Regions from separate parts of the Kitasatospora sp. NPDC001660 genome, predicted to be linked through region 1. Evidence: riboswitches for the same ligand, from Rfam matches in the RefSeq annotation. Region 1 holds a riboswitch; each other region holds the start of a gene.
The links. Region 1 has a riboswitch for cyclic di-AMP ahead of ACWCXH_RS37165 (CAP domain-containing protein). Riboswitches for the same ligand answer to the same signal wherever they lie in the genome.
Positions count from the first base shown of each region.

Region 2: another riboswitch for cyclic di-AMP. It lies ahead of ACWCXH_RS30130 (M23 family metallopeptidase); the one in region 1 lies ahead of ACWCXH_RS37165 (CAP domain-containing protein).
Region 3: another riboswitch for cyclic di-AMP. It lies ahead of ACWCXH_RS25680 (transglycosylase family protein); the one in region 1 lies ahead of ACWCXH_RS37165 (CAP domain-containing protein).
Region 4: another riboswitch for cyclic di-AMP. It lies ahead of ACWCXH_RS21955 (M23 family metallopeptidase); the one in region 1 lies ahead of ACWCXH_RS37165 (CAP domain-containing protein).

Region 1 is NZ_JBSFGU010000071.1:17,216-24,872, reverse strand. Features, by position in the region: gene ACWCXH_RS37175 (LppU/SCO3897 family protein) at 198-782, opposite strand; gene ACWCXH_RS37170 (hypothetical protein) at 1,558-1,746, opposite strand; cyclic di-AMP (ydaO/yuaA leader) riboswitch at 1,990-2,122, shown strand; gene ACWCXH_RS37165 (CAP domain-containing protein) at 2,125-3,066, shown strand; gene ACWCXH_RS37160 (cyclic-phosphate processing receiver domain-containing protein) at 3,801-4,139, opposite strand; gene ACWCXH_RS37155 (NADPH-dependent F420 reductase) at 4,436-5,101, opposite strand; gene ACWCXH_RS37150 (winged helix-turn-helix transcriptional regulator) at 5,199-5,660, shown strand; gene ACWCXH_RS37145 (hypothetical protein) at 5,921-6,256, shown strand; gene ACWCXH_RS37140 (methyltransferase domain-containing protein) at 6,759-7,652, opposite strand.
Region 2 is NZ_JBSFGU010000038.1:18,713-26,369, forward strand. Features, by position in the region: gene ACWCXH_RS30110 (hypothetical protein) at 1-18, shown strand, start outside; gene ACWCXH_RS30115 (sensor domain-containing protein) at 94-864, opposite strand; gene ACWCXH_RS30120 (GNAT family N-acetyltransferase) at 976-1,554, opposite strand; gene ACWCXH_RS30125 (hypothetical protein) at 1,597-2,472, shown strand; gene ACWCXH_RS30130 (M23 family metallopeptidase) at 2,558-3,391, opposite strand; cyclic di-AMP (ydaO/yuaA leader) riboswitch at 3,404-3,562, opposite strand; partial or broken gene ACWCXH_RS30135 (YiaA/YiaB family inner membrane protein) at 3,816-4,105, shown strand; gene ACWCXH_RS30140 (alpha/beta fold hydrolase) at 4,236-5,063, shown strand; gene ACWCXH_RS30145 (TetR/AcrR family transcriptional regulator) at 5,100-5,669, shown strand; gene ACWCXH_RS30150 (PP2C family protein-serine/threonine phosphatase) at 5,971-7,119, shown strand; gene ACWCXH_RS30155 (ATP-binding protein) at 7,453-7,657, shown strand, end outside.
Region 3 is NZ_JBSFGU010000027.1:3,486-11,142, forward strand. Features, by position in the region: gene ACWCXH_RS25655 (NAD(P)/FAD-dependent oxidoreductase) at 1-742, opposite strand, end outside; gene ACWCXH_RS25660 (Ppx/GppA phosphatase family protein) at 1,172-2,113, opposite strand; gene ACWCXH_RS25665 (DUF501 domain-containing protein) at 2,110-2,778, opposite strand; gene ACWCXH_RS25670 (FtsB family cell division protein) at 2,750-3,244, opposite strand; gene eno (phosphopyruvate hydratase) at 3,362-4,648, opposite strand; gene ACWCXH_RS25680 (transglycosylase family protein) at 4,905-5,864, opposite strand; cyclic di-AMP (ydaO/yuaA leader) riboswitch at 5,870-6,038, opposite strand; gene ACWCXH_RS25685 (cytochrome P450 family protein) at 6,249-7,532, opposite strand.
Region 4 is NZ_JBSFGU010000020.1:32,975-40,631, forward strand. Features, by position in the region: gene ACWCXH_RS21940 (HelD family protein) at 1-1,101, opposite strand, end outside; gene purB (adenylosuccinate lyase) at 1,211-2,650, shown strand; gene ACWCXH_RS21950 (MFS transporter) at 2,697-4,208, opposite strand; cyclic di-AMP (ydaO/yuaA leader) riboswitch at 4,563-4,699, shown strand; gene ACWCXH_RS21955 (M23 family metallopeptidase) at 4,702-5,310, shown strand; gene ACWCXH_RS21960 (sensor histidine kinase) at 5,525-6,976, opposite strand; gene ACWCXH_RS21965 (alpha-amylase family glycosyl hydrolase) at 7,372-7,657, shown strand, end outside.

The DNA of each region.
Region 1 (7,657 bases):
GCACAGTGTGTCAGGCGTCCACTTTCACGACCGCAGTGGTACCGGGTGCGCGACCATCGCGGCCAGGAACACGTTCGTGGCGACGGACCGGGCCGGGGCGGTCATGTGCGGGCCGTCGTACGGCGCCGAGAAGGTGGTGGCGCCGGCGCCGCCGCGGGTGTGCCGAACAGGGAGAACGGCCCGGCCCGAGCGCCTCACTACGGGACGAAGTTCGCGCCCGGCTTCTGCTTCAGGTTCTGCAGGCAGAGGGTGTACTTGTCGCTGCCCCGCTTGTAGGTGAAGTAGCCGTCGGCGTCGGGGAAGGACTTCCGGCACACGTTCTCGCCGTCGTTGGTGTCGTCCGCGCGGCCCACGACGCGGGCCTCGGCCCTCGGGTCGGAGCAAGGGACCACCTCGACGTCGGGGTTGCTGTCGACGGCACCGGGCAGGACGATCGGGTTGTTGTTGTGGATGCAGTCGCCGGACTTGGCGAACTCGGGGTCGCCCTTTTCCACGAGGACGATCAGCGAGACCAGGATCACCGGGATGAGCACGCCGAAGATCGTGGGCCGCAGGTACACCGGCTTGCCGGGGTTCGTCGGCGGGCGGGGCGCGCCGGGCAGCGGCTCCGGCAGCTTGTTGATCTTCAGGCGCTGCGGGATGTTGATCAGCATGATGATGGGGTTGACGATCATCGAGGGTATGCCCCACCAGCCCTGCCAGAGGCTGTCGGAGGTCATCTCGCGGTGCGCGGCGATGCCGCAGCTGCGGCAGTACGGCCCCCGGCGCTTCAGGTACTTCAAGATCACAACGATGCCCTGGTGCCCGCGGAAGGTCGCATCCACGGCCGGGACGGAGCCGCAGCACTGGCAGCTGAGTTGTCCCTCGCCGTAGACGGGCAGGTCCGGGGCCGTGGCATCGGAGGTGGGCTCGGCGGACGCGGCGCCGTGGGGCAGCTCGGCAGACTGAGTGGAAATGGTGAATCCCCCGTGACGATCAAGAGTGCTTGCCTCCGAAACCTACCGCTGCCCGAGCGCCAGGAGGGCTGATTGAAGCCTCGGCGGACGGAAGGTCGCCGAACCGTGATCACAAACCGGTCGATCGATGCCGAAACTCCCCGGGCGCGAGACCTGGACGCGCGAACGCGCTGTTGTCGAGCGCTCAGGTTGGCGAGTTGAGCGAGCCTCTGGCCAGCGGGAGCGCCGGAAGCCGTGCCGAGGCGAATCGGGCCCTTGGGCACTGCCGGCTCTCCGACCAGGCCAATGCCACGCGCTCGACCCGCCTTACGCACCCGCTGCTTGACCCGGGGCTGACTGGTAGCGCGGACCTTCTGCTCGATGGCCGTCGCCGAGGGCGTAGTCGCGGCGCGCTTCACCCAGGCCGCGGCCGGTGGCCCGGCCCAGCCCCGACTCGGGCACCGATACCCCGCCGGGAAGCCCGGCCGAAGCGACTGGAGCGACCGGAGCAGCGGGTTGGTCGACGACGGCTGTCGCGGCCGGAGGACGACGCGCGCCTGGACACCCGCGCCGAACTCCGGGCCGCCGCAGACGGCCTGCCGGCGTAGCCGGGTCCCGCCGATCACAGGTTCTGCAGGTACGCGCCGCCTCCCGGCCCCTCCACCTGCGCACCGCCGCCGCGCCCGTCCCGGTCCTCGCCGTGGCCGCCGAGCCGATCGCCCCGCAGCTGGACGACCTGGACCCGGCCGCCCGCGAGGCGGCCGTCGCCGTCCACGCCCGCCCTCGGGGCGGTGGCCGTCGCAACCGGCATTGACAACCCGGGGAATTGTCCGATTAATACACGTATGCGACGTTCCGTGAGTCAATATGGCATTCCATCAGATTTTCGCTGGACGTCCATGTGATGTGCATCATACGAACTTGTGTCTTATGGGTCGATCTGCCTAGCGTTCAGGCTGTTCGCACCTGCGGACCCTGCCGCCGGGACGCCGAGTCCTGTCCACCGGTCGGCCGGACGTCGAGCAGTGCACCGGGCAGGAGCGGGGGAACCAGGTAGTTCGCCGCGCCCTGCTCGGCCCGTTCGCGGACGAGACGGGCGCGGCTAGGGGTGAAGCCGCCGCGTGCGGCCGGGCTACCTCACGGCCCGAACCCGACAGCTCACCTCGTAGGCGTCGCAGAGGGACGCCCCATGCTGAATTCACGTACCGGCCGGCATCGCCGTGCGCGCCGGAAGCACACCCCGCGTCTGGCCGCCACCGCCGGGATCGCCGGCGCCGGCCTCATGCTGCCGCTGCTGAGCGCGAGCGGAGCCTCCGCCGCGCCCGGCTCCCACACGTACGCGAGCCACGCCGGGTGGTGGCAGGAGCACCACCAGCACCGGCACCAGAGCGACTCCGACGATCAGCACCACCGCCAGGCCGACCCGCACGCCGCTCAGCCCTCCGCTCCCGCCTCGGCCGAAGCCTCGTACGCCTGGCCGTCGCCGTCCGCCCCGGCCTCCCACGCCCCGGAATCCGCGACCGCGCGCCCCGACGGCGAGTCCCGGAGCTCCCACTCGGCGCGGCCCTCCACTCCGGCTCCGACCCCGGTGTCCCACACGTCCGCGCCGCCGTCCCCGTCCGCCCCGGCCACGCACTCCCCCGCACCCGCCCCCGCACCCACCACCGCGGCCACACCCACCACCCCGGCCGCGCAGACCGGTTCGAACTCGGACGCCGTGCAGCAGGTCCTGAACCTGATCAACCAGGCGCGGGCCGCCCAGGGTCTGCCCGCCTACACCATCACGTCGGGGCTGACCAGCAGCGCCGAGGCCCACAACCAGACGATGGCCGACGGCTGCGGCATGTCCCACCAGTGCCCGGGCGAGGCCGAGTTGGGGGCGCGGGAGACGGCCGCGGGCGTCCAGTGGAACGCCGCCGGGGAGAACATAGGCTACGGCGACGGGGTCTCCACCTCGGCCCAGGACATCGCCGCCATGGCGGTCAGACTGACCCAGGACATGCTGAACGAGACGCCGCCGGACGACGGCCACCGCAAGAACATCCTCAGCAGCGAGTTCACCCACATCGGCATCGCGGTCCACCGGGATGCCAGTGGAACCGTCTGGCTCACCCAGGACTTCTCCAACTGAGCCGTCCGTCAAGGACGTAGGCCGAGGTCGGCCCGACCCCGTCCGGGGCGGGTCGGCCGCCTCCGTCCCACGGGCGCCCGTGGGACGGAGGCGGCCGGAGGACCAGGAACGGAGGTCGAGCGCGTCCATCGGGTGGCCGGCCCGGATCACCCGGGCGGGCTCGTGCGGGTAGGCGGCCTCGTGCGGGTAGGCGGCCACTTGGGGGTGCGCGGTCGCGAAGACCCGGGTCGGCCGGCCGGGGCGGAGCAGCGCGGCCGGCCAGTCTGCCCAGTAGCCGCGAACTCAGCCAAGATCCAGCCGAGTTGACGACCAGGACGCGGGCGAGCGAGAGTGCGGTGCCGCCCTGGGTGTGCAGATCGTCCTTGCGGTTGAACGCGGCGAACAGGCTCGAGCGGATCGGGTGGCGCAAGCTCACACAGCCCGGGGTGCACGAGCTCACGGACGACTCCGGCCCCCGCGGTTCGGGTTTCCAGTGGCTGAGTCCCGGTCAGCCGGGCGTCCGGCCCCTGGGCGGCGGCAATCTCCAGCCTCGTCCACGCTTCCCGACGCAGCGTCACCGACGCCTCCCCGCGAGTGATGTCACCCGAGGGCGTTTCCCGGTGACGTACCAACGCCGGGCGGCGGCGGGTGCAGGGTCTCGTGCCTCGTGTCGGACGCGGCTTGTCCGGTCCGCGGTTTCTATCGCAGTCTCACGACGCGTCGGGCCCTGAGGTCTCGGCCCTGCGTCGGGTTCCCTAGGCCGTCGCCCGCCGGACTTGGTACTTCCAGCGTCTGAGTGACCGGACGACGGTTTCGGCGCCGATGGGGTTGGCGCTGTGAACGAAGACAGTTCCGATCTGGAAGGGCCGTCCGCTGAAGGCGGCCTCTTCCATGAGGGTCACCACGGGCATGATGCTGTCGTCGCCGCCGAGATCGTGGTCGAGCCAGAGCTCGTCAATGAAGCTGTCGCGGTGCTCTTGCAGGAGCTGGATACCTTCGCGGCTGGTGCGGGCGATCCGCGTGGCTCTGGGGAGCGGTCGGAGGTCGTCTATGCCGAGGATGACGGGCGTCGGTGCGACCGGGTGTTCTTTCACCAGACCATCATCACGGTAAAACGGTAAAGCGGCAGCGGACCGGGGTGAGCAAGCCGGGGGCGTCCTCGTCCAGCCACCCCGTTCCACCGCCCTCTTCGGCTTCGACCGCGTGCCCTCGACCGGGTGGGTCGGCTCACTGGGGACGTCTCCACTTTCGTTCACATGTCGCCCCAACCCCACCGAGATCATTTCTTGGTGGGGTTCGTCGGCTTCTCCGGCCGGTACCGATGTCGTCCAACTCGGCTTCTCTGTCGTGTCATTGTCTCGCTCACCGGCTCGGATTCGCCGGGGACCGGCTAAGACTCGTCGTCGATCGCACCAGGGGCGAGAGCGGGGGCAGGGAAGACGTGCCGGGCCTCTCCGCCGGACCACCAGACGCCGACGGCGAAAACCGCGGCCGCTTCGAGCAGCGCCGCACGGTCCAACCCTCCGCAGGCCAGCGGGACACACCCCATCGATGTGATCAGCTCGACCACCAGGGTGGCAGCGAATGGACTGTCCGTACAGAAGGGCACCGCCAGCGGCGCCCCTTCGAAGGCCGGCCGGGGCAGGGTCCAGATGCTCTCGTGGCAGACACCGAACACCTTGACAATCCGCGCATCGGGGGCGGCGGCCGCCATCCGGGCGGCGACCGAGTCCGTGCCACCTGTCGTGGTCAGCACCGGTCCCGCAGCTGCGGCCGCCATCGGGACCGTGCAGTCGAGCACGGTACGGCCGGCAAGGGCCGAAGCCAGTTCCTCGGCCAGCGTCGGCGCGATGTCCGCGGGTACGGCGACGAGCACGGCCTCGCCGTACCGCGCCGCTTCGGCGAGGCTGCCGTACCCGGTGGCCCCGACGCCGACCGCCGTCCTGGCGGCGGCCTCGGTGTTCCGCCCACCCACCAGGACCTCGTGCCCGGCCCGTGCCCATGCCCCGCCCAGGGCCGCCGCCATGCCGCCCGTACCAAGAATGCCGATGCGCATCGTCGTACTCCTGTTCGCGTCGTGGATGCCGTGCTCCGGACGCTACGAGGTTCGATGGACACCACACGGTAGGCATCGACCGGGGGAGGATGTCCGCATGGAACGAGCGGACGACGTGGTCGACATGGCGGGGGACGTGTTCGCGGCGGACTGCCGGGCTCGGATCGCCTTCGAGGTGCTGGCCAACCGCTGGGACAGCGTGGTGGTCTTCATCCTCGGCGAGGGCGGTCCGATGCGGCCACGGGCCATGCTGGACCGGATCGGGGGAATCAGTCCCAAGGTGCTCAACCAGGCACTGCGTCGGCTGGAGCACAACGGTCTGGTGGAGCGCCGCCGTTACGCCGAGGCACCGCCCCGCGTCGACTACACCCTCACCGAGGCCGGCAGCGCTCTGATCGACCCGATCCGCGCCATGGGCGCCTGGGCGGCAGCCCACGGGGACGCCGTCGTGGCAGCCCAGAGCCGCGGGCCGCTTCCGGAGTTACCCGCCCCGGGTCAAGAACTGCCCAAAGAACGTGTCGTGCCCGAAAAGCCGCTGTGGCACCCTCACACGGGGTGAGGAGCGCATCCGAACTTGTCCTTTGCGCTCGCTATACTCCGCCTGCCTGTGAACTCCTGTGAGGGTCATGGGAGTCGGGCGTTTCCGACATGGGGGGAAAGTGTGACACTGCTGTCCACTGAGAGACGCGTGCGACACCGAGGGAGGAGAGCCGCGCTCGCGGCTCCCGGCGCCCTGCTGCTCGCCGTCCTGGCGACGCTGGTCGGCCAGGTCGACCCGGCCTCGGCTCCACCTACACGGCGTCCCCGCTGGTGCGGCTGATGGACACCCGTGACGGCGAGGGCGTCCGCGTGGGCACCCTGGGCGGCTCGGGCGACCAGGTCAGCCTGCGGGTGGCCGGGGTCGAGGGCATGCCCCAGACCGGTGTGACGGCGGTCGTCATGAACGTCACGGCCGTCTTCCCCACCGACACCAGCTTCCTGACGGTCTTCCCGCACGGGACGGGCCGCCCGGACGCGTCGAGCATCAACTACCGGCCGGGACAGGTCGTGTCCGCGCTGGTGGTGGCCCCCGTGGTGGACGGCCGGGTGTCGTTCGTCAACCAGTGGGGGAAGACCGACGTGGTCGCCGACCTGGTCGGCTACTTCTCGTCCTGAACCGCCCTCCTGGGAGGCCGGTGGGCCCGACGTTCTCGTCGGGCCCACCGGCCTCTTCGCCGTCCTCGACGCTTGTGCGGGTAGACGAGAGCACCCTCCAGGAGGCGCCACCAGGAGCGGCTGCGCTTCGCCTCGGCCGCCGCGGCTTCGGCGCTTGGTCGGGAATTGGCGATCAGGGTCACGCTGTCCGCTGGCGGTGTCCTGCGGCCTTCCCGCTCTCGTCTCTCCGCATGGCCGTCATGGACAGGTCGGTGAGGCGGGAGAGGAAAACCACGTCGAGCCGTTTGACCGGGCAGACCGCGCCCGCAGGTCTCTGCGGTCCAAACGGTGCACTGGGAACGCGGATACGCGGGGTTGATGCCGATCTCGCCCTTCGGGATGGTTCCGTTGAACGGTGTCGGGATGCCTTCGGTGTTCCAGTAGCTCCGTGCTTCAAGCGCTTTCGCCTGCTCGAAGGCGAGAACAGCGCTGTGGGCAGGTCGGCCAACGCCTGGATCCGCGCCTAACCGAGTGCCGGCGGTTGCTCGGCTGGACGGCGTCCCCAGGCCGAGATCAGCGGTGCGAGTGTCAGGTCGAGTTCGCCCGCGTGGATGGCGGCCAGGTGCGCGTCGATCTCGGCGTCGTCGGCCAGCCCGGCCGCGAGCAGCTCGCCGCGCACGTGCCGGATGGTCGCCGCCTCCAGCCGGTCGCAGGCCAGCCCGCCGACCGGGAAGACGCCCCCCGCGGCGACATCCACCAAGCCGGCCTCACGCAACGCCCCCGGCAGTGTCCGGCCGTAGCGCAGGTCCGCGCCGCGGCGCGTCAGCAGCTCCCGGACCGCGTCGCGCAGCCGGTTGGCCCGCCGCTGCGCAGGGCCGCTGTCGTCCAGGCACGCCAGTGGCTGCAGAGCGGTGTCGGCGTCCTCGACCAGCAGCCAGCCGCCGGGCCGTAGCGCTGCCGCCATCGTGGCCAACGCCCGAGCCCGGTCGGGTACATGGACCAGCACGAGCCGGGCGTGCACCAGATCGAACGTCCCCGGCTCCGGGGGCGGATCAGCGGCGACGTCGTGCCGGCGCACCTCGTACCCGTCGCCGGTCTTCAGCCACGACGGGTCGATGTCCGTGGCCAGCACGTAGCCGGTCGGACCGACGGCCGCCGCGAGCGCCTCCGGGATACCGGGGCCACCGGCCCCCACTTCCCAGCAGCGCGAACCAGCCCTGACCCCCAGTCGATCGAAGTGCCCGCGCGTCACACCGTCGAACAGCTCCGCCAGCCAGCTGAATCGCTCGCCCGCCTCGGCGCGCGCGTTGTCCAGCAGATACCCACGGGCCGGAGCGGACTCTCCACCGAGCGCGGTAGTCCCGCCTGTCGGATCCGGTCGGCCACCAACGTGTAACGGGCGGGGCGAGGAGGTCATGACGA
Region 2 (7,657 bases), on a different contig from region 1:
CCGGAGCGGAACTCCTAGACGGCGAAGTGCAGTTCGGGCTGCTCCCGGGGGCGTCTCGGCCCCGGCGCGAGCGGGGCGGTCGGCGCAGCCGGCTCAGCGGCCGCACAGGCCCTGGACGGCGGCCCGGTTGACGTTGGTCAGGCCGCGGACCAGCTGCGCGGTGAGGAAGACGATCACCAGGCCGACCACCGACAGCCCCGCGACCTGCCCGGCGCCCTCGATGTAGTAGACGTGCTCGACGCCCTTGCCGTCCGTGTAGTCGTACAGCCGGAGGCCCGGCCACGGGGTGAAGGTCGAGTAGACCCAGTGGTAGAGCGGGTAGAGCGCCATGGTCCAGCCGAGCAGCAGGAACACCAGCGTCATCACGAAGCTGAACACCGCCCACGGGAACATCACCACCTGGTACAGCACGCCCCTCCAGCCGGCCGTGTCCGCCAGCCGCGCGGTGATCGCCCCCCAGGTGCCCGGCCGGACCCGGCGCACCGGCGCCGGCCCGGGCACGTCCAGGGCGAGCATGCCCCGGGCCCGGGAGCGCTCCAGCCGGCCGAAACCGCGGGCGACGACGGTCAGCCCGGCCAGCACGGGCAGGCCGAGGACGGTCACGAAGGTGCCGGCACCGAACGAGAAGAGGACGACGGCGACGGCGAAGCCCACGAGCGCGACCGGCAGGCCGGTGAGCACGTAGCCGACCTCGCGGTAGTGGTACGCGGAGAACGGCGCCCGCCAGAACGGCGGCGGCTCCTCGGTGCGGCGGACCCGGGCGGGGCGTCGGCCTTCGGCGAGGCCGTCGCCGGGGCCGCTGCCGCCGTCGAGGCCGTCGAGGAAGTCCCACTCGCGGTCGTGCGTGGTGAAGCTGCTGCTCATGTCCCCGCCCCCTGTCTGTCCCGTTCCCGTGCTGACGATCTCATCTTTGTCGAACGGGGCGGGGCGGCGGCATCCGGAGACCTGGCGGATCGGGGGTGGGGTTAACCCCCCTCACCCCTCCGCGCGTGCGGCTCGCCACTCGTCGGCGAGGAGCGAGTAGAGGTACGAGTCGGACCAGACACCGCCCTTGAACAGGTCGTGCCGGACCCGCCCCTCCAGCTGGAAGCCGAGCTTCGCGAGCACCTTGGCGGAGGCCGCGTTGTCGACGTCGACGCGGGCCGCCAGGCGGTGCAGGCCGAGGTGGTCGAAGGAGAGCTCGCACAGCAGCCGGACGATCTCGCTCGCGTAGCCGAGCCCCCACACGTCGCGGCTCAGCACGTAGCCGAGGCAGGCCGATCGGTACTCGCCGAGGGTGAGGGAAGCGTGGGCGATCGGCGTGGCGTCCGCCGGGTCGTCGGCGTCGGCGCGCCGGGTGACGGCGAGCCGGTAGGTGTCGCGCTCCTCCTCCATCGCCTCCTCCAGGTAGAGGGCGAGCTGGTCGGCGCAGGTCTCCCGGTCGTGCGGTTCGAACGGGAGGTACCGGGTGACCTCGGGGTCGCCGTACAGCGCGTACAGCGCGTCCAGGTCTTCCGGGGTGTGGTGGTACTCGCGGATGGCCAGCCGGGGGCCGGTGAGTCGTACGGGGACCATGGCTGCCGACCCTATCCCCGGGCAGCGGTTACCGTTCGGGCTATGAACGACGAAGACCTGCAGCTCGCCCCGCGCACCATGGCCGCCGACCTGCTCGCCTGGGCGGCGGCGGAGGGCCGCACCCCGGTGGCCGAGGCGCCGGTGCGCGCGGTGCTGGCGCTGCTGGAGCTGGGCGAGGGCAGGATGCGCGACGGCTGGCCCGAACTGACCTCGGACGCGGTGGAGCACCTGCTGTACGAGCGGCTCCACCTGTACGTCCAGCCCGCGCCCGAGGAGGACCCGCTGGCGTACGGCGCGGCCGTACGGCTGCTGATCGACCACCAGCGGGCGGCGAAGCGGCTCAACGCCAAGCGGCAGGAGCGGCTGCACGCCGAGGCCGAGTGGCAGGGCGAGGTCGCGGCCGGGCTGCTGCGCCGGGCCGACCTGGTGACCTGGCCCCGGCTCTACGCGGTGCTGCTGCGTGCGCACGGGGTGGACGTCGCGGACGAGGCGGCGGTGCGGGACTGGCTGGCCGGGTTCCTGGAACTGGCGGAGGAGGAGCGGCTGGCCGCGTTCGCCGCGCTGGCGGAGGCCGGGTGGCTGGACGAGCCGGACGAGCGGGGCTGGGGCCCGGGCCGGGTCCTCTCGGTCGGCATGGCCACGGACGGCGCGCGGCGGCTGCTGGAGCAGGGCCTGATGCGGCGCAGCTACCGCAATCTGGCCGAGCTGACCGCGCTGGGGCGGCCGATGCCGGCCGAACTGGCCGGGGAATTCGGGGAGTTCGAGGACGCGGCGACGCAGGCGGCGCTCGCGCTGTACGGCGAGTGGACGGTGCCGGGACTGCCGCGGCTGCTGGTCGAGGAGTTCCCGGAGCTCGCGCCGGAGCCGGGGCAGGCGGAGATCGACGCGTACCTGGCGCAGTTGCCGCAGGAGGAGTGACGCCAAAGGCTGCGAAAAGGCCCCGACCTTGCGCGGTCGGGGCCTTCGTCCGCTCTTCGTTTCGCCGGAAACCCGGTGCAGGAGCTCAGGGGTTGAGGCCGTGCTGCTGGAGCCAGGGCTCCGGGTCGACCGGGGCCCCGCCGCCGGGGCGGACCTCCAGGTGCAGGTGCGGGCCGGTGACGTTGCCGGTGGCGCCGACCTTGCCGATCTGCTGGCCGGAGGCGACCTGGCCGGAGCCCTTGATGATCGAGGAGAGGTGGCAGTACCAGATCTCGGTGCCGTCGGGCAGGGTCTCGACGATCCGGTAGCCGTACGCGCCGGACCAGCCGGCCGAGGTGACGGTGCCCTGGCCGACCGCGTAGACCGCGGTGCCGGTGTCGGCGGCGAAGTCCAGGCCGGTGTGCAGGTGGGCCCAGTAGCGGGCGCTCTGGCCGTAGTGGGCGGAGAGGCTGTAGTCGCGCACCGGCAGGGTGAGGGCGGCGGCCTTGGCCTTCTCGGCCTCGGCGGCGGCCTTCTTGGCCTCGGCCTCCTTGACGGCGGCCTTCGCCTGTGCCTCCTGGGCGGCCTGCACGCGGGCGCCCTCCTCGGCGGCGGTGCGCTGGCTGTCGGCCTGCTGCTGGATGCGTGCGGCGAGCGCGAGGCCGGGGTCGGCGGAGAGGCCGACCGGGGTCTCGTCCGGGGCCTCGATGGCGGGCGCGGCGGCCGGGGTGGCGGAGGCGAACCCGGTGGCACCCAGGGTGGCGGCGACGGCGGTGACGCCGAGCAGCGGGGAGGCTCCACGGGTCTGACGCGGCATCCGGTGGCGGTTGGCCTCGGCCTCCGGGGCCGGGAACTCGTCCTCGGCCGGGCGGGGGTGGTCGAGGAGCTGGGTACCGGCAGCGGGGCCGGCGGGCTGTGCCGGGGTGTGCGTCGACGCCACGGAGGCGCGCTCCTTTCCTTCCTTCGCGCCTACCGGGTTAGCTGACGGGTTCGGAGCAGGAAGGTCTCCTACGGCCGGGCCGGGGCCCCGCCGATTCACCCCAAGGAACGTGGTTCCCCGGCTCCCTGGCCTGCCCGGAGGCCGGCCGGCGGGATTAGGCGACGGCGCACGGTGCCGTCTGGGTACGGCGTTTCGACCGCGCTGCGTTATCAAACGTTAATCCCAGGAGGCTCTGATTCCAAGCCATCCGCCTGGGACGGCCGACGACCGGGCGGGCGACTTGTGCCCTATGAACGTTTTGCGGCTACTGCCCGTCCCTGACACTACTTAACGTGATTGGACGCCGACGAACGGCGGCCCGGGCGGCCCCATCTGAGTACTTCTACTCATGTGCGACCGGCCGGGCCGCCGCCATCCTGACGCCATGAACGCACCGATGCAGTCACGCACCACGGCCGCGTACTACGTCCAGGCCGTACTCTCCTTCGCCCTGTCGGGCCCGCCCTCGCCATCGGGATCGCCTACCTGCCGGTCGGGGCCTGGACCCGGGCCTTCCTCGGGGTCGGCCTGCTCTACACCGTCACCTCCGCCTTCACGCTCGCCAAGGTCGTCCGGGACCGGCAGGAGTCGGCCGAGATCGTCACCCGAGTGGACCAGGCCCGGCTGGAGAAGCTGCTCAGCGAGCACGACCCGTTCAAGGTCGAGGGGGTCTGAGGGCCCGTCGCCGCGGGGCATCGCGCCGGCATCGCGCGGATAGCTTGACGGCTATGGCTATTAGCCTTAGCTTTATGGCTATCGGCGGTACCGCCGATGCCACCGCAGCAGCGGACCGAGGAGGCCCACCATGAACGGCACCATCACCCCGAGCACCCAGTACCTCGACGTTCCCGGCGGCCGGATCGCCTTCGACGACACCCGGCAAGGCGAAGGCGCCCCGGTCGTCCTCCTCCCCGGAATGCTCGACACCCGGCACGCGTACCGGTACCTCGTCCCACTGCTCACCGCCGCCGGCCACCGCGTCATCACCATGGACCTGCGCGGCTTCGGCGAGTCGTCGATCGCCTGGGACGACTACGAGCCGGGCGCGATCGCCCCCGACGTCCTCGCCCTGCTCGACCACCTCGGCATCGAGCGCGCCGTCCTGGCCGGCAGCTCCTACACCGGGGCGACGGTCGTCAAGGTCGCCGGGGACGCGCCCGAGCGGGTCGCCGGGATCGTCCTGATCGACGCCTTCATCGAGAACCTGCCGCAGAACGCCCTCATGCGCGGCATCGTCCACGCCATGGGGACGGTGGTCATCCACTGGCCCGCGTTCTGGGGCTTCTACCACCGCAAGCTCGCCTACCCGGGCGCCAAGCCGGCCGACTTCGACGCGTACGTGAACGGGCTCGTCGACTCGCTGCGCACCCCCGGCCGGAAGCCCGCCACCCGCGGACACGTCCGCGGCGACTCGGCGCCGGTCGGCTGGACGGCCGCGGTGCGGTGCCCGGCGCTCGTCGTCATGGGCGCCAAGGACCCCGACTTCCCGAAGCCGGAGGTCGTCGCCGACCGGCAGGTCGCGGCGCTGGGCGCGCGGAAGGCGATGATCGAGGGGTCGGGGCACTACCCGATGGCCGACAACCCGCGGGCCGTCGCCGACGCCCTGCTGCCCTTCCTCGCCGAGATCGCCTGACCCCCGATCGCCCGACCGTACGGAGAAACCGAGCCCATGCCCCGAGTCGGACTGACGCCCGAGCAGGTCGTCGACCACGCCCTCGCCCTCATCGACGACCAGGGACCGGACGGCCTCACCCTCGCCGCCGTCGCCGCCCGGGCCGGCGTCGCCACCCCGTCGCTGTACAAGCACGTCAGCGGCGGCCTCACCGAACTCCGGCGGCTCATCGCCGTACGGGTCACGGAGGAACTGGCCGCCCGGCTCGCGGACGCCGCCCTCGGGCGCAGCGGGGACGACGCCGTCGCCGCCGTCCTCCGCGCGTACCACGCGTACGCGCTGGCGCACCCGCACCGCTACAACGCCCTGCCGCAGGCGCCGCAGGCGGACGGCGACCTGAGCGCGGCGGCGGCGCGGCTGGTGGGGGTGATCGTGGCGGTGCTGCGCGAGTACGGCCTCGACGGCTCCGAGGCCATCCACGCCGCCCGCACCGTCCGCTCCCTCGCGCACGGCTTCGCGTCCCTCTCGATCGCCGGCGCCTTCCAACTCGCCGAGGACCTGACCACCACCCAGGACCGCCTCATCACCACCCTCACCAGCGGCCTCCGCACCTGGCCGAAGCCCTGAGACGACGGGAGGGGGCCGGCGGGGGACGAACCGTTCCTGCTGCCCGGGGGGAGAAGACGTGACGGCAGGGCGGAGGGTCACGCGAAAAGTCGATGGCGCCGACTTTTCGTGCGGCGCGGCTGCACGTGGGGCGTTGCGAGTGAGGAAACGGTTCTGCTCGCCCCCCAAGGCGCGTGAGACGTCGGTGGGGTCGACTTCTCGTGCGGGGTGGCGAGTGAAGGAACGTTTTTGCTGGGGCTAGTGTGGCGGGGCTGACTGGGGGGTCATGACCGGGGACCGCCCACCGTTTGGCGGAGGTCTTGTGCCCGCACTGACAGGGAGGGTGCGGCGGTGGTACTGGCGGCTGCTGGACGGGGACGCGCGGGCTGAGCGGGACACGCTCGTCGCGCTGCTGGTGCTGACGGTGGCGCTCGGGCTGCTGCCGATCGCGCTGCCGTACAGCTGGCCGCCGTCGGCGCTGGTGCTGCCGCTGGTGGTCGGCGGGCTCGTGCTGCCGCGCGGGCGGCTGCTGGTGCTGGTGTGCGCCGCGCTCGCGGGCAGTGCGCTGGGGGCCGCGTTGCAGAACCCGCACGGGGTGCGGATCGGCGTGACCGTCGTCCTGGCGGCCACCGGGGCGACGGTGCTGGTGACGAACCGGTCCCGGCACCGGCTCGGGCTGCGGGGCACCCAGGGCGACTCGATGCTGCTGGAACTGGCCGAGCACACCAGGACCCTCGCCCGGCTCCCGGACCGCCTGCTGGACTGGCACTTCGACAGCGCCCTCGCCCCCGCCGGCGGCACCTCGTTCTCCGGGGACTTCCTGCTCTGCACCCACCGCCCCGAGGACGACCTGCTGGAGCTGCTGCTGGTGGACGTGTCGGGCAAGGGCAGCCGGGCCGCCGCCCGGTCGACGCACCTGTCGGGCGCCTTCGGCATGCTGCTGGGGCGGGTGCCGCCGGAGGCGTTCCTGCCGGCGGCCAACGACCACCTGGTCCGGATGGGCTGGGAGGACCACTTCGCGACCGCCGTCCACCTCGCGCTGCGCCCGGCGACCGGCGACTACCGCCTCTTCAACGCGGGCCACCCGCCGGCCGCGCGGTACCGCCGGGCGAACGGCGGCTGCTGGGACCTCGCCGCGCACGGCGGCCCGGCGCTGGGCCTGATCCCGGGCGCGCCCTACCCGGCGTCGACCGGGCGGCTGGCCCACGGGGACTCACTGCTGCTGTTCAGCGACGGCCTGGTGGAGGTGCCGGGCCGGGACCTGGACGAAGGGGTGGGCCGGCTGCTGGCCGCCGCGGAGCCGGTGGTGCGGACCCGCCGCACGCAGCAGGAAATGGTCCGGGGCGCGGCGGAGCAGCTGGTGCGGACCGTCGCGCAGGACATCGCCGACGACCGGACCCTGGTGCTGGTGCGGCGACTGGGGCCCGTCGGTCCGCCCGGTACGGGCCCCGCCGGACGCGGCAGGGGTTGACCCGGGCGACGGACCTGCCGACCCCGAACGCGACCGAGCGCCGCTCCCGGCCGGACGACGTGGCCCTGCCGCTCCTGCACCGGATGTGATCCCTCCCGTAACACCTTGCACACATTCCCCTCACATCCCGGAACGCGACTCGGCCACCCGGGCGTGTCCGAAGTGTCCGAGTAGGGAGGAACCGGGGTGGACATGCGCCCGCCCCACGCCCCGATCGTTGGCGAACGAGGTTGGATTGGCGCCGAATTGACTCGATTTTGACGAGATCCGGTCACTTGGCGAGATCCGTTCACACCTTCGTAGGATCATCACCCTAGAATTCGCGGCGTGACGATGACTCAGTGGTGCGCAACGGCGGCCGGCGTGCTCGCGGCCCTCGCCCTCGTGACCGCCGCCCGCTACCACGCGGTCTCCGCCACCCACCGCCGCCGGTCCGAGCGGCTGCGCCGCGACGTCGCCCGGCTCCAGGAGCAACTCGCCGCCGAACTCTCCCGCCGGGGCGAGGAACTGGCCGTCGTCCAGCAGGAGCAGGAGCACA
Region 3 (7,657 bases), on a different contig from region 1:
CGTCGACGCAGGAGTCCATGGAGGTCTCGATGTAGACCTCGATGTTGCGCTCGCCGAGCTTCTCCTTGGTCCACAGACCGAGGTCCGGGCCCATCTCCGGGAGGATGCGGTTGGCCGCCTCCACCAGGATGAAGCGCATGTCGTCGCGGCTGACGGTCTTGTAGATCTTGGCGGCGTCGCGCGCCATGTCCTCGATCTCGGCGATCGTCTCGACACCGGCGAAGCCACCGCCGATGACGACGAAGGTCAGGGCCTTGCGGCGGACCTCCTCGTCCGAGGTGGACTCGGCCTTGTCCAGCTGGGCCATGACGTGGTTGCGGAGGGCGATGGCCTCCTCAACCGTCTTCATGCCGATGCCGTTCTCCGCCAGACCCGGGATCGGGAAGGTGCGGGAGACCGAGCCGGTCGCGACGACGAGGTAGTCGAAGGGCAGCTCGTAGGAGTCGCCGGCCGCGGGCGCGATGGTGGCGACCTTGCGGGCGTGGTCCACAGCGGTCACGTGACCGGTGAGCACCTCCGCCTTCTTGAGGGCGCTGCGCAGGGGCGCGACGAGGTTGCGGGGCGCGACGTTGCCGCCGGCCGCCTCGGGGAGGAAGGGCAGGTACGTCATGTACGACCGCGGGTCGACGACCGTGACGGTCGCTTCGCCGTAACGCATCTTCTTGAGGATGCGCATCGCGGCATACAGGCCGACGTAACCACCGCCGACAATGAGGATGCGAGGACGCTCCGTGGTGCTCATATCCGAAAGTATCCAGCACCGTCCGGAGCAACCTTCGTGAGCCCGGTCACAAGTGGATGGACACCCCGTGCTACACTGCGCGGCCACAAAACGGCCCCCTCGGCGACACCTCACCGCCCCCACGGGCGCCCCGTGAGTACCGGGGGTCACACCACCCGGCTGAGCAGCAACGATCCGTACAACACCCGGGTTCCCGTTGGTGATTTCGATTTTCAAACCTCAAGCGAGGCCTGGCCTGCGATCCAACGGGCGGCGCGGAGCGGCGGCCTTCGGTCCCGCAATTCGGACGTAGCGGGCGAGCGGATGCGACGAATGACCGGATCGCCATGTGAAGAAATTCACGAACTTTTCCGCCCGCGACCGGGCGCGTCCCGGCCCCGGACCCCCGCTCGGGGGCTCCGGGGCCGGTCGGGTAAGGCGCGCGGCAGGTCAGGAGGCCGTACTCCAGGCGATGCCGTCCAGGATGTCGTGCTCGCTCACGACGACCTCGGCGGCGCCGGTGCGCTCCATGATCTCCAGCAGCTCCAGCGCGCCCGCCGCGATCACGTCCACCCGGCCCGGGTGCAGCGACGGGATCGCCGCGCGCTCGGCGTGGGTGGCGGCCAGCAGCTCGCGGGCGATCTCGGCGACGCGCTCCCGGGTGATCCGCGAGTGGTGGATCACCGCCGAGTCGTAGGCCGGCAGGCCCTGGGCGATCGCGGACACGGTCGTGACCGTCCCGGCGAGGCCCACCAGGGTGGCCGCACCGGTCAGCGGGACGACCTCCTCGGCCCTGTCCAGCTCGGCCCGCACGTGCGCCCGGGCGTCGGCGATCTGCTCCTCGGACGGCAGCTCGGCACCGCCGAAGTGCCGCTCGGTCAGCCGGACGCAGCCGATGTCCACCGAGCGCGCGGCCTGGACGTCGTCCGCGCCGAGCACGAACTCGGTCGAGCCGCCACCGAGGTCGAACACCAGGTACGGGGCCGGGAACTGACCGCCGGTCAGCTCCTTGGTGGCACCGATGAAGGAGAGGTGCGCCTCCTCCTCGCCGCTGACCACCTCGGGTTCGACGCCGAGGATCTCGCGCACGCCCTTGACGTACTCGTCGCTGTTCTCGGCGTCCCGGGAGGCGCTGGTGGCGACGAAGCGGGTGCGCTCCGGGCCGACCCCGAAGCCGGCGATGACCTCCCGGTACTCCCGGCAGGCCGCGAAGGTGCGGGCCAGCGCGTCCGGGTGCAGCCGGCCGGTCTGGTCGACGCCCTGGCCCAGCCGGTTGATGATCATCCGACGGTCCAGGTCGGTGATCTCGCCGGTCTCCGGGTCCAGGTCGGCGACCAGCAGACGGATCGAGTTGGTGCCGCAGTCGATCGCGGCGACGCGGGTCGCGCTCACTCGGACTCCTGCGCTTCGGTCTCTTCCGCGGCGCGCTTCCTGGCGGCGCGCTCGGCGGTCTTCTGCTCCTTGGCGGCGATCACGGCCGCGTGGTCCTGTTCCTTGGCCCGGTTGCGGGCGACCCGCTCACCGGCCGCCTCGACCTCGGCCGGGGAGACGCACGGGCCCTTGGCCCACCAGTCCTCCAGCATGCCGAGCGCCTCGTCGCCGAGCGGGTTGACGCCCTCGCCGGCCGCCAGCGAGTGGCCGACCAGCACGTGCAGGCACTTGACCCGGTCCGGCATGCCGCCGGCGCTCGGGAAGCCCTCCAGCACCTCGATGGCGTCGCGCCGGGCGATGTAGTCCTCGTGCGCCTTCTGGTACGCGGCCGCCAGCTCCGGGTCCTCGGCGAGCCGGGCGGTCTGCTCCTTCATCACGCCGTCCGCCTCCAGGGTGCCGATCAGCGAGGCGGCCTTGGGGCAGGTCAGGTAGTAGAGCGTCGGGAACGGCGTGCCGTCCGGCAGCCGGGGGGCCGTCTCCACGACGTCCGGGTTGCCGCACGGGCAGCGGTGCGCCACGCCGCGCAGGCCGCGCGGCACCCGGCCCAGCTGGGCGGCGATGGCCGCGATGTCGGCGTCGGGGACGGCGGGGTGGTTCTCAGTGGTCATGGGGGGAGGGGTCTCCAGCAGGGGACGATGGGAGCGGGCGGGTCGACGGCAGGGCCGGGGCGGCCGGGGCCAGGGCAGCGGTGTCGGCGGCGTCCACCGAGTCCCAGATGCTGGAGTACCAGGGCTTGGCCGCCTTCACCGAACTGGTGGCCGTGCCGTCGGAGGGGGCGGGCGGGGCGGTGGAGGACGGGGCGGCGCCCGCTCCGGCCGGATCGACCGCGATGTACGGGGTCTCCCCCGGCATCGCGTAGTGCAACCGGGTGCGGGCCTGCGCCTTGACGTACTCGGGATCCTGCCAGCGGGCCTTGTCCCGGCGCAGCTGCTCGACCTGCTGCCGGGCATGCTCGGCCTTCGCCCGCTGGGCGGAAATCTCGGCGCGCTGGGAGATGAACTGCCGCGTCGGGTAGGCGAGGATCGCCACCAACGAACAGAGCACCAGGACGAGGACGGTCGCCCGGCTCGTGAACCGAGGGCGGGCCGCCAAGCCCGGGATCCTCCAGCCAGCCATCTCCCGTTCCCCTCCTGGTCGCGACGGTGCCCCGCCGTCCACCCTACGGGGTGAACGGCGGGGCACCGGTCAGGCATGCGCTACCGGGAGCGTTCAGCCCTCGTACTTGAACCGCGGGAACGCGCCGCGGCCGGCGTACTCGGCGGCGTCGTCGAGGATCTCCTCGATGCGCAGCAGCTGGTTGTACTTGGCGACGCGCTCGGAGCGGGCCGGGGCGCCGGTCTTGATCTGGCCGCAGTTGGTGGCGACGGCCAGGTCGGCGATGGTGACGTCCTCGGTCTCGCCGGAGCGGTGCGACATCATGCAGCGGTAGCCGTTGCGCTGGGCCAGCTCGACGGCGTCCAGGGTCTCGGTCAGCGAGCCGATCTGGTTGACCTTCACCAGCAGCGCGTTGGCGGTGCCGGTCTCGATGCCCTTGGCCAGGCGCTGCGGGTTGGTGACGAACAGGTCGTCACCGACCAGCTGGACCTTGTCGCCCAGCTTGACGGTGATGGCCTTCCAGCCGTCCCAGTCCGACTCGTCCAGCGGGTCCTCGATGGAGACCAGCGGGTAGGCGGCGACGAGCTCGGCGTAGTACTCGATGAGCTCGGCGGCGGACAGGGCCTTGCCCTCGAACTGGTAGGCGCCGTCCTGGTAGAACTCGGAGGAGGCGACGTCCAGGGCCAGGGCGATGTCGCGGCCGGGCACGTAGCCGGCCTTCTGGATGGCCTCGAGGATGAGGTCCAGGGCCTCGCGGTTGCTGTCCAGGTTCGGCGCGAAGCCGCCCTCGTCGCCGAGGCCGGTGGACAGGCCGCGCTCCTTCAGGACGCCCTTGAGGGTGTGGTAGACCTCGACGCCCCAGCGGACGGCCTCGGAGAAGGACTCCGCGCCGATCGGGGCGATCATGAACTCCTGGATGTCGACGTTGGAGTCCGCGTGCGAGCCGCCGTTGAGGATGTTCATCATCGGGACCGGCAGGACGTGCGCGTTCGGGCCGCCCAGGTAGCGGAACAGTGGCAGGTCGCTCGCCTCGGAGGCGGCGTGCGCGACGGCCAGCGAGACGCCCAGGATGGCGTTGGCGCCGAGCGAGGACTTGTCCGGGGTGGCGTCCAGGTCCAGCATGGCCTGGTCGATCAGGCGCTGCTCGGTGGCGTCGTAGCCGACCAGCTCCGGGCCGATCTGCTCGATGACGGCCAGGACGGCCTTCTCCACACCCTTGCCGAAGTAGCGGTTCTTGTCGCCGTCGCGGAGCTCCAGCGCCTCGAAGGCACCGGTGGAGGCACCCGACGGGACAGCGGCACGACCGGTGCTGCCGTCGTCGAGGCCGACCTCGACCTCGACCGTGGGGTTGCCACGAGAGTCGAGGATCTCACGGGCTACGACGACATCGATGGACGGCACGAGGCATCTCCTTGCGGAAGCAGGGTCCTGCTGACGGTGGTGCGGTCAGCGGGACGATTGCGGAGTCGTTACGACCAGAGCCTAACCGCACGGGGTCCCGGGGCCACGCCGACCTCGGTCCCGTCTCAGCGTGTGGCCGTGCTACTTGCCGGTAGTTCACCTGCCGGCCCCGTGGAATGGGCCGAATGCGGACGAAAGGGGCCGATCCGGGGTCGGCCCCCTCCGCGTGTCGCGCCGTCCGCCGTCGGTCGGGCGGTCAGCCGAGGTGCAGGACCTGGCCGGGCAGGATCAGGTTCGGGTCGCCGCCGACGGTGGCGCGGTTGCCGTCGTAGACGGACTGCCAGCCGCCGGACACGCCTTGGGCGGCGGCGATGGTCGACAGCGTGTCACCGGCGCGGACGGTGTAGTCGTGGCCGCCCTGCGGGGCGGCGGCGTGCGGGGCCGCGGCCGGGGCCTGCTGCTGGGGCTGGGCGTACTGCTGCTGGGCGTGCTGCTGCTGGGCGTGCTGCTGCTGGGCGTGCTGCTGCTGGGCGGCCTGGCCGGCGTACTGGTGGTAGACGCTCTGGTGGCTGGTCCAGTGCCAGGCGCCGTTGCTCTGGTACCAGTACACCTTCGCGTCGGCGTCCCAGCCGGCCTTGCCGGAGAAGCCCGAGGCCTGGGTCTGCTGCTGGGGCTGGGCCTGCTGGGCGTGCTGCTGGTACTGCTGGTGGTACTGCTGCTGGGCGGGCATCTGAGCCGGCTTCGGCTGGGCCGGCTTCGCCGCGGGCTGCTGCGCCGGCTGGGAGTGCTGCTGGGCGGCGGGCTGGGCGTCCGAGGTGTCGACGGCCGCCGGGGCGCCGCCCTTCGACAGGCCGGCCTTCTTCGAGCAGACCGGCCAGGCGCCCGGGCCCTGCGAGGCCAGGACCTTCTCGGCCACCGCGATCTGCTGGCCCTTGCTGGCCTGGTTGGCCTGCGGCGCGTACGCGGTGCCGCCGAACGCCTTCCAGGTGCTGGAGGTGAACTGCAGGCCGCCGTAGAAGCCGTTGCCGGTGCTGATGCCCCAGTCGCCGCCGCTCTCGCACTGGGCGACGGAGTCCCAGGCGGAGGCCGGGGCGGCGGAGGCGCCGGTGGCGGTGAGGATCGGCATCGCGAGTCCGACGCCGGCCACACCCGCGGCGGCGATGGCCTTCTCGGTCTGGGTGCGACGACGGTGACGGCCGGTTCCAACGAACAGCATGAAGGGGTCCCTCTCCGCACGCCTGCGAGGTGAGCTGTCGGGTTCGGACCGGGAGGTGGCCCGGCCGCCGTCTGCGGAAACGATTCCGCTCGGGCGGCTTCACCCCAAGCCGTGGAGGAACGGCAACAAACCTGGTTCCCCCGCCCCTGCCCAGGGTTCTGGTCGGTTTCCCGTGGTGCGGCGGGCAGGACTCGGCGTTCCGCACTCGGGGTCCGCAGCTGCGAACTCCAGGGAGAGTAGACAGATCCTCAGATCAATCACAAGCTCATATCGCAGATATCACACAGACATCACGGCGCGTGGTCGATCGCCTACCAACGGCGGTTGTTTGTCCGGATTGATGGGTGTTCACACCAGGCATGTGGACCGGTTTGCGACGTATCGTCAGCATGGTGGAGCGTCCGCGAGCGCATGCGGCGAGCGGCTCTCGGGACTGAATTCGACCGGTAGTTCACGCAATCCGCGCATGATCAGGCCACCGCGCCAGCGCAGTTCCTCGGGGCTTTGCGCCAGCGCGAGATCGGGCAGCCGGGACAGCAGCGTGGCCAGCGCCGCCCGCCCTTCGAGCCTGGCCAGCGGGGCGCCGATGCAGTAGTGGATGCCGTGCCCGAAACCCAGGTGCGGATTGTCCGTTCGGGCCAGGTCCAGGGTGTTCTCGTCCGAGAAACGGGCCGGGTCCCGGTCCGCCGCGGCCAGCACCACGAGCACCGGGTCGCCGACCGGGATGTCCACCCCGCCGATGGCCAGCGGGCGGGTCGCGAACCGCCACGTCGCGAGCTCCACCGGCCCGTCGTAGCGCAGGAGTTCCTCGATCCCGGTCTCCAGCAGCGCCGTCTCGCCGCGCGCCACCGACTCCTGGAGCAGGCGGCGCTGCTCCGGGTTGCGCAGCAGCGCGTACGTCCCGTTGCCGATCAGGTTGACGGTGGTCTCGAAGCCCGCGAAGAGGAGGATGAACGCCATCGCGGCGGCCTCGTTCTCGGTGAGGTGCTCGCCGTGGTCGCTCGCCCGGATCAGGCCCGAGATCAGGTCGTCCCCGAGGTCCGCCCGCTTGCGGTGGATCAGCTCCAGCAGGTACGCCCGCATCCGCTTCACCGCCCGCCCCACGCCGCCGCGTTGACCGCCGCCATGGCGGATCATCATCCCGGCCCAGTCGCGGAAGTCGTCCTGGTCCTCGGCCGGCACGCCGAGCAGGTCGCAGATCGCGTAGATGGGGAGCGGGAACGCGAACTCGTGGATGAGGTCCGCCGAACCGCGCTGCGCGAAGCCGTCGATCAGACGGTCGGTGAGCTGCTGCACCCGCGGCTCGAACTCGGCCACCCGGCGCGGTGTGAACGCCTTCGACACCAGGCGGCGCAGCCGGGTGTGGTCCGGCGGGTCGATGTTCAGCAGGTGGGTCATCAGGTCCGCCTGCCGCTCCCCCGGGATGCCGACCCGGCCGGTGCGGTGCGCCTGCTCGCTGTGGTGCGCGGGGTTCTTCGACAGCCGGCTGTCCGCCAGCGCCTGGCGCGCGTCCGCGTACCGTGTCACCAGCCAGGCCTCCACCCCGCTCGGCAGCGTGGTGCGGTGCACGGGGGCGTGCTCGCGCAGCCAGGCGTAGGCCGGGTACGGGTCGGCGGCGAACTCCCAGGTGAAGAGCGGCGGGCGGGCGGCGTCGGGCTGAACTGGCATGGGTCGACCGTATCCGGTGGGTCGGGGGCGACTCGCCATCCACGGTGCGTAACCGGCTCGTCAACGGCCCGGGGGCGGCGCATCACCACCTTGCGAACGGTCTGTGGACAGTGCGTGGACAGGCC
Region 4 (7,657 bases), on a different contig from region 1:
CGTGCGGGCCCGGTTGTGCGGGAGACGCAGGGCGCGGGCGGCGTCCCGGGCCTCGGCGCAGGCGCGGGCGGACAGGCGCAGGCCGTCGCCCAGGTCCAGGCCGTCGGCGGGGGCGCACTGGTGGGCGGCGACGGCGCGGCGGAGGAGCCCGGGCATCCACGGGCCGCCCTTGGCGACGGCGGTGGCGGCCCGGTCGGCGGTGTTGGCGGTGACGCCGGGGTGGAGCTCGCCGACGGTGCGCAGCACGACCTCGGCCTCGCCGAGGGCCGGCAGCACCTCGTCGATGTAGCGCAGGAAGCCCGCGCCCGGGCCGATGACGAGGACGCCCCGGCGTTCGAGCGCGGCGCGGTGGGTGAACAGCAGGTAGGCGGCGCGGTGCAGGGCGGTGAGGGTCTTGCCGGTGCCGGGGCCGCCCTGGACGACCAGCGCGCCGGGCAGTGGGGCGCGGATGACGCGGTCCTGCTCGGCCTGGATGGTGGCGACGGCGCCGGCCATCTTGCCGGTGCGCTCGCGGGCGAGGGCGGCGAGCAGGGCGGCCTCGCCGACGAGGACGGGTCGCTGGTGCGGCGCGTCCGGCCCGGAGCCGGCCAGGCGGGCCAGGTCGAGCGCCTCGTCGTCGAGGCCGGTGAGGACGCGGCCGCGGGTGTGCAGGTGGCGGCGGCGGACGACCTCGCCGGGGTCGGCGGGGGTGGCGGTGTAGAAGGGCCGGGCGGCGGGGGTGCGCCAGTCGAGGAGGAGGGGTTCGTAGGCGTCGTCGGCCAGGCCGGTGCGGCCGATGTAGTGGACGGTGCCGTCGCGTTCGTCCAGCCGGCCGAAGCAGAGGCCGCGCTCGACGGCCTCCAGCTGCGCGGCCCGGCGCGCGGCCTCGCGGGCGCGTGCCTCGCGTTCGAGCCGCGCTTGGTGGGTGCCGCCCGCGCCGACCCCGTCGTGGGCGTGGTCGCGGGTGCGGCGGGCCCGCTCGCGGACGGTGTCCAGGCGGGCGTAGAGCCGGGTGAGGCGGGCCTGTTCGGTGCGCAGGGCCTCGGCGAGGGTGGTTTCCGGGTCCGGGTCTTCGGGGGCCGGGGCTTCGGTGAGGGGCGGTTCCGCTGGAGTTCCATGCATCGGTGTGGTATCCTTGCGGTGAGAAGGTTGTAGCGCTTCATATAAAAGGCGCTCAACTGGCCCAACCTACCCCATCCGCCGACGTCCGGCGTGACCTCGGCTGTTAGGCTTGCGAAGCGTGAGCGCGAAGCCCCAGATCCCCAATGTCCTGGCCTCCCGGTACGCCTCTGCGACCCTGGCCCAGCTCTGGTCCCCCGAGCACAAGGTGGTCCTCGAGCGCCACCTGTGGCTCGCCGTCCTGAAGGCCCAGCAGGACCTCGGTGTCGAGGTGCCGTCGAACGCCGTCGCCGACTACGAGCGGGTGATCGACCAGGTCGACCTCGGCTCGATCGCCGCCCGCGAGCGGGTCACCCGGCACGACGTCAAGGCCCGGATCGAGGAGTTCAGCGAGCTCGCCGGCCACGAGCAGATCCACAAGGGCATGACCTCGCGGGATCTGACCGAGAACGTCGAGCAGCTGCAGATCCGCCAGTCGCTCGAGCACGTGCGCGACCGCACGGTGGCCGTGCTGGTGCGCCTGGCCCGGCTGGCCGCGCTCCACTCCGAGCTGGTCATGGCCGGCCGCTCGCACAACGTCGCCGCGCAGGCCACCACGCTGGGCAAGCGCTTCGCGTCGATCGCCGACGAGCTGCTGGTCGCCTTCCGCCGACTGGAGGAGCTGATCGCCCGCTACCCGCTGCGCGGGATCAAGGGCCCGGTCGGCACCGCCCAGGACATGCTGGACCTGCTGGGGGGCGACACCGGGAAGCTGGCCGAGCTGGAGCGCCGGGTCGCCGGGCACCTCGGCTTCGAGAACGTGCTCACCAGCGTCGGCCAGGTCTACCCGCGCTCGCTGGACTTCGAGGTGCTCACCGCCCTCGTCCAGCTGGCCGCCGCGCCGTCCAGCCTGGCCAAGACCATCCGCCTGATGGCCGGCCACGAGCTGGTGACGGAGGGCTTCAAGGAGGGTCAGGTCGGCTCCTCCGCGATGCCGCACAAGATGAACACCCGCTCCTGCGAGCGCGTCAACGGCCTGGCCGTCATCCTGCGCGGCTACGCGTCGATGACCGGCGAGCTGGCCGGCGACCAGTGGAACGAGGGCGACGTCTCCTGCTCGGTGGTGCGCCGGGTCGCGCTGCCGGACGCGTTCTTCGCCTTCGACGGCCTGCTGGAGACCTTCCTGACCGTCCTCGACGAGTTCGGCGCCTTCCCGGCCGTCATCGAGGCCGAGCTGGACCGCTACCTGCCGTTCCTCGCCACCACCAAGGTGCTGATGGGCGCGGTGCGCGCGGGCGTCGGCCGGGAGACCGGCCACGAGGTCATCAAGGAGCACGCCGTCGCCTCCGCCCTCGCGATGCGTGCGGGCGCCCGGGAGAACGAGCTGCTGGACCGTCTGGCCGCCGACGAGCGGATCCCGCTGGACCGGGCCGCGCTGGACGCGTTGCTGGCCGACAGGCTGTCCTTCACCGGCGCGGCCGGGGCGCAGGTGGCCGAGGTCGTCCGCCAGGTCGAGGCCGTCGCCGCGGCCTACCCGGAGGCGGCCAAGTACGCGCCGGGCGACATTCTCTGACGCAGCATTCCCTGACGCAGTGTCAGGTTGCCGAGGGCTCTGCCACTCAAGGACCGGTGGCGGGGCCCTCGTGCGTGTGGACGTGGCCGGGGTCGAGGGGCGGGGTGGTACCGCAGCACCACTCGGTGTCCGGCTCGGCGACCGGATGGTCCTCGGGGGCCAGCACGTTGCCGCGGACGGTGGCGAAGGCGGTGAGCGCGCCCGCCGTCAGGAGCCCGGCGCAGATCAGCATCGCGGTGTGGAAGGCGCCGTCGACGGCGGACGGCACCCGGTAGGCGTCGCCGCTCAGGCCCGCCAGGGCCGGGAGGGCGGCGACCGCGAGCAGGCCGGCCGCGCGGGCGGCGGCGTTGTTGACGCCGCTCGCGATGCCCGCGTGCCGCACCTCGACGGCCGCGAGGACGGTCGCCGTCAGCGGGGCGACGAGCAGCGTCATGCCGCAGCCCATCACGGTGACGGCGGGCAGGACGTCCGCCCAGTAGGAGGATCCGGCGCCGGCGCGCAGCATCAGCAGCACCCCGGCGGCGCACAGCAGGGGGCCGACGGTGAGCGGGATCCGTGGGCCGATCCGCTTGCCGAGCCGTGCGGCGCGCGAGGACAGCGCCAGCATCAGCACGGTGATCGGGAGCAGGGCCAGACCGGAGACCAGCGGCGAGAAGCCGGCGACGATCTGCAGCTGCACGACCAGCAGGAAGAACACGCCGCTGAACGCCGCGTACACGCAGAGGGTCACCAGGTTCACGGCCGTGAAGAGCCGTGAGGAGAACAGGCCGAGCGGCAGCATCGGTTCGGGGGCGCGGCGCTCGACGGCGAGGAAGGCCGCGCCGAGGGCGAGCCCGAGCACGCCGGTGACCCAGACGGCGGGGGAGAGGCCCTCGCCGGCCGCCGTCAGCGCGTAGGTGAAGGTGCCGAGCGCGAGGGCGGCGAGCAGCGAGCCGAGCACGTCGAAGCGGCCGGAGGCGCTCTCGTCCCGGCTCTCGGGGACGTAGCGGGAGGCGACCGCGATGACGGCGGCGGCGAGCGGCAGGTTGAGCAGGAAGATCCACCGCCAGCCGGGGCCGTCCACCAGCCAGCCGCCGACGAACGGGCCGACGGCCGCCGACACGCCGCCGAGGCCGGACCACAGTCCGACCGCGGCCGAGCGGTCGTCCGGGTGGAAGACCGCCTGGAGCATGGCGAGCGAACCGGGCGTCAGCAGCGCGCCGCCGATGCCCTGGACGGCGCGCGCGGCGATCAGCACCTGGATGTTCGGCGCGGCGGCGCAGGCCGCGGAGGCGGCGGCGAACCAGACCACGCCGAGCAGGAACACCCGGCGCCGTCCGTAGCGGTCGCCGAGTGCGCCGCCGAGCAGGATGAGCCCGGCGAGCGTCAGCAGATAGGCGTTCAGCGTCCACTGCAGGGACGCGAGGGTGGCGCCGAGATCGGCCCCGATGCGGGGCAGGGCGACGTTCACCACGGTGCTGTCGAGCAACGCCATGCTGGAGCCGAGCACCGTCGCCAGGAGGACCCAGCGTCCCTGCGTGGTGCCCAGGCGCAGGGTGCCGGCCTTGGTTGTGGTCACGGCCCGATCCTCCGCCCGGTGGGGTGGACGTGACAAGGGTCACCGGCGGCGCGTTCGGGGATGGCGGCGGGTGATCGGGTGGTCGCGGAGGGGTGGTCGCATCGGCGCACAGTGGCGGAACGACTGCCAGGAGTGAATGGATTGTGCACGTACTGTATTGCGGATCATTCGGAGCGTCATCGCGGAGGGCGGGGTTGTCGTGGGTTCGAGAGATCGACATTGCTTCACCCGGACGGATGAGTTTTAGTTCAGCGACCGACCGGCCAGCCCGGACGGATCCACCGGGTGGAACGCCGAGTCCTGCCGCTGCCCGGTGGCTCGAACTGAGCTCTGTACGGCAGGAGCGGGGGACCCACAGGTAAGACGCCGGACCGGAATCCGCGCTTTGGGCGCGGCAGTCCAGGACCGGCTTGGGGTGAAGCCGCGCGTGCGGCCGGGCAACTCCAGCCCGAACCCGACAGCTCACCTCGCAGGCGTCGGAGAGGAATCTTCCATGCCTGCACTGGCTCGTCGTATCACCCTGCCCCGCGCCGCCCGCATCGGCATCGCCACCGCCGTGACCGGGGTCTCCTTCGTCCTCCCCCTCGTGACCACGATGAGCGCCCAGGCCCACACCGCCGCCCCCACTGTCGTGTCCGCCGCCGTGGTCCAGCCCGCCAAGGCGGTCGCCGCCGCTCCGGCCGCCGCGGTCACCTCCGGTTACGTCGCCCCGCTCGCCAAGCCGGTGCTGGGCGAGGCGTACGGCGTGGCCGGCACGATGTGGGCCTCCGGCCACCACACCGGCCAGGACTTCATCTGCTCCACCGGTACCCCGGTGCGCGCCGTCGCCGGCGGTGTCGTGGTGAAGGCCGGCAACGGCGGCGCCTACGGCAACGAGGTCGAGATCCGGCTCGCCGACGGCAAGTACGCGCAGTACGCGCACCTCTCCTCGATCGGCGTGTCGGTCGGTCGGGCCGTGACCGTCGGCCAGCAGCTCGGCCTCTCCGGTGCGACCGGCAACGTCACCGGCCCGCACCTGCACTTCGAGATCCGCACCGGGCCGGAGTACGGCTCGGACATCAACCCGGTCACCTACCTCCGGGCGCACGGCGTCGCGCTCTGACCCTTGACGGGGTGATGCCCCTGACGGGGCGACGGACCACCGCGGGTGCGGGGCGAAACGATCAACCGGGATGGTCATGTCGGGTGACCGCTCGACCGGTGATCGCCGCACCGGCGGACATGGGCGCGGGACACGCCCAGGCCGGCCCGGCTCGCGAGACCTTCCTCGCGAGCCGGGCCGGCCGCTGCCGTTCCGGGCTCTCCCGGCCCCCGGGTCAGCCCTGACCGGACCCGTGCCGCGGGGGCGTCTTCGGCGGAGGTGTCGGAGCGCCCGGCAGCCGGACCGTCGCGACGGTGCCGCCGGCGGCACCGTCGGGCGCGAGCGTCACCTCGCCGCCGGTGGCACGGACGGTGCGGGCGACGATCGCCAGTCCCAGGCCGGATCCGGGCAGTTGGCGGGCGGACGGGGAGCGCCAGAAGCGGTCGAAGACGTGCGGGAGGTCCTCGGCGGCGATGCCGGGGCCCCGGTCGCGGACGGCGAGCGCGCCGTTCGTCAGCGAGACGTCGATCCGTCCCCCCGGCGGGCTGAACTTCACCGCGTTGTCGAGCAGGTTGATCACGGCGCGCTCCAGTGCGTGCGGGTCGGCGCGGACGTACCAGGGGTCCAGGTCGACGGTGAAGGCGAGCCCGGGGCCGCGCAGTTCGGCCCGTTCGACGGCGCGGGCGGCGACGTCGTGCAGGGCGACGAGGGGCAGCGGCTTCGCGCCGCGGGCGTCGGCCGGGCGGGAGAGTTCGAGCAGGTCGCCGATGAGGGTGGAGAGTTCCGTCATCTGCGCCTTCATGTTGCCGAGGATCCGGGTGCGGGTCGCCTCGGGCAGCGGGCGGCCGGACTCCTCGCTGCGGATCAGCAGGTCGACGTTGGTGCGCACGGAGGCCAGTGGGGTGCGCAGTTCGTGGCCGGCGTCGGCGATGAGCCGGGCCTGGCTGTCCAGCGAGCCGACGAGGGCGGTGCTCATCGCGTTGAAGGCCTCGCCGAACCGGGCGATCTCGTCGTGGCCGGACACCTCGATCGTCATGCCCGGCTCCTGGGTGCGGGCGATGTGCTGGGCCGCGCGGGTGAGGCGGTCGACCGGGCGCAGGGCGGTGCGGGCGATCCACAAGGCGCCCGCGGCGGCGAGCGCGATGACGACGGCCGCGGCGCCGGCGGTGATCAGGGCGAGTTCGGTGAGCGCGTCCTGCACCGGTTCGAGCGGCTGGGCGATCGCCACGGCGGCGGTGGGTACGGCCTCGCCGAACCCCGCGGGGCCGATGCTGACCACGTAGACGCGCACCGGGGTGCCGTCGGCGGTCTGGCCGTCGCGGAACAGCGAGGCGGCGTGCGCTCCGGTGCTCCCGCTCCCCGCGATCTGGAGGTCCTCCGGGGCGACGGCCACGGCGCGGGGGTCGTTCTGCGGGCAGGAGGTGCCGTCGGCGACGATCACCGTGGGGAGGATGCCTCCCTTGGGCATCCACGGCTGCCCGGCCGTGCCGTGGCACAACTCGGTCAAGGCCTTGATCTGCTGGCCGTTCGGGGGCCGGTCGCCCGGCATCCACGAGCGGGCCAGGGTCCGATCGACCTGGTTGACCATTTCATTGCGTGCGACGAACCAGCCGGCCACGGCGCAGGCCACGACCGCCAGCGAGACGGCGGCCGCGGTGAACAGCGCGAGCCGGCCGCGGAGTGTCATCCGGCCGAACCACCGTGGCCTGTCCGGTCTTTCTTCGCCCTTTGCCGTCATGGCTCCATTTCCCCCCGGTGCGTGTCCATCGTCGGGCCACGATCCACCGCGACCGTGAGACCCCGATGAGAACCACCTGACGCGGAGATCAAGAGAGGCGTTCGCACATTCCCGGCGGAATCGTTCGTTGACGTCCAGGACGTTGTCCGTCCCCGGAACCGCGACGGACCAGCGGCCGTTGCCGGCGTCGGTGACCTTCCACTGCCGGGAGGCCCGGTCCGCGTGCCAGTCACCAGGAGGTCGACGGCCGCGATGGCCGCAGGTGCGGCGGGCTGTCGGGACGGCCGGGATTCGGCGAGAATCGGGGGAACCCGGCCCCCGGACCCGGCAGGAGGACCCAGCCCATGACCTCGACCCGCTCCGGCCCCGACTGGCTGGCCGACGCCGTCCTCTACCAGATCTACCCGCAGACCTTCGCCGACTCCGACGGCGACGGCATCGGCGACTTCGCCGGCATCGCCGAGCACCTCGACCACCTCTCCTGGCTCGGCGTCGACACGGTCTGGCTCAACCCCTGCTTCGCCTCGCCGTTCCGCGACGCCGGCTACGACATCACCGACTACCTCGCCCCCGCCCCGCGCTACGGCAGCACCGAGGACCTCGTGGCCCTGGTCGAGGCCGCCCGTCGCA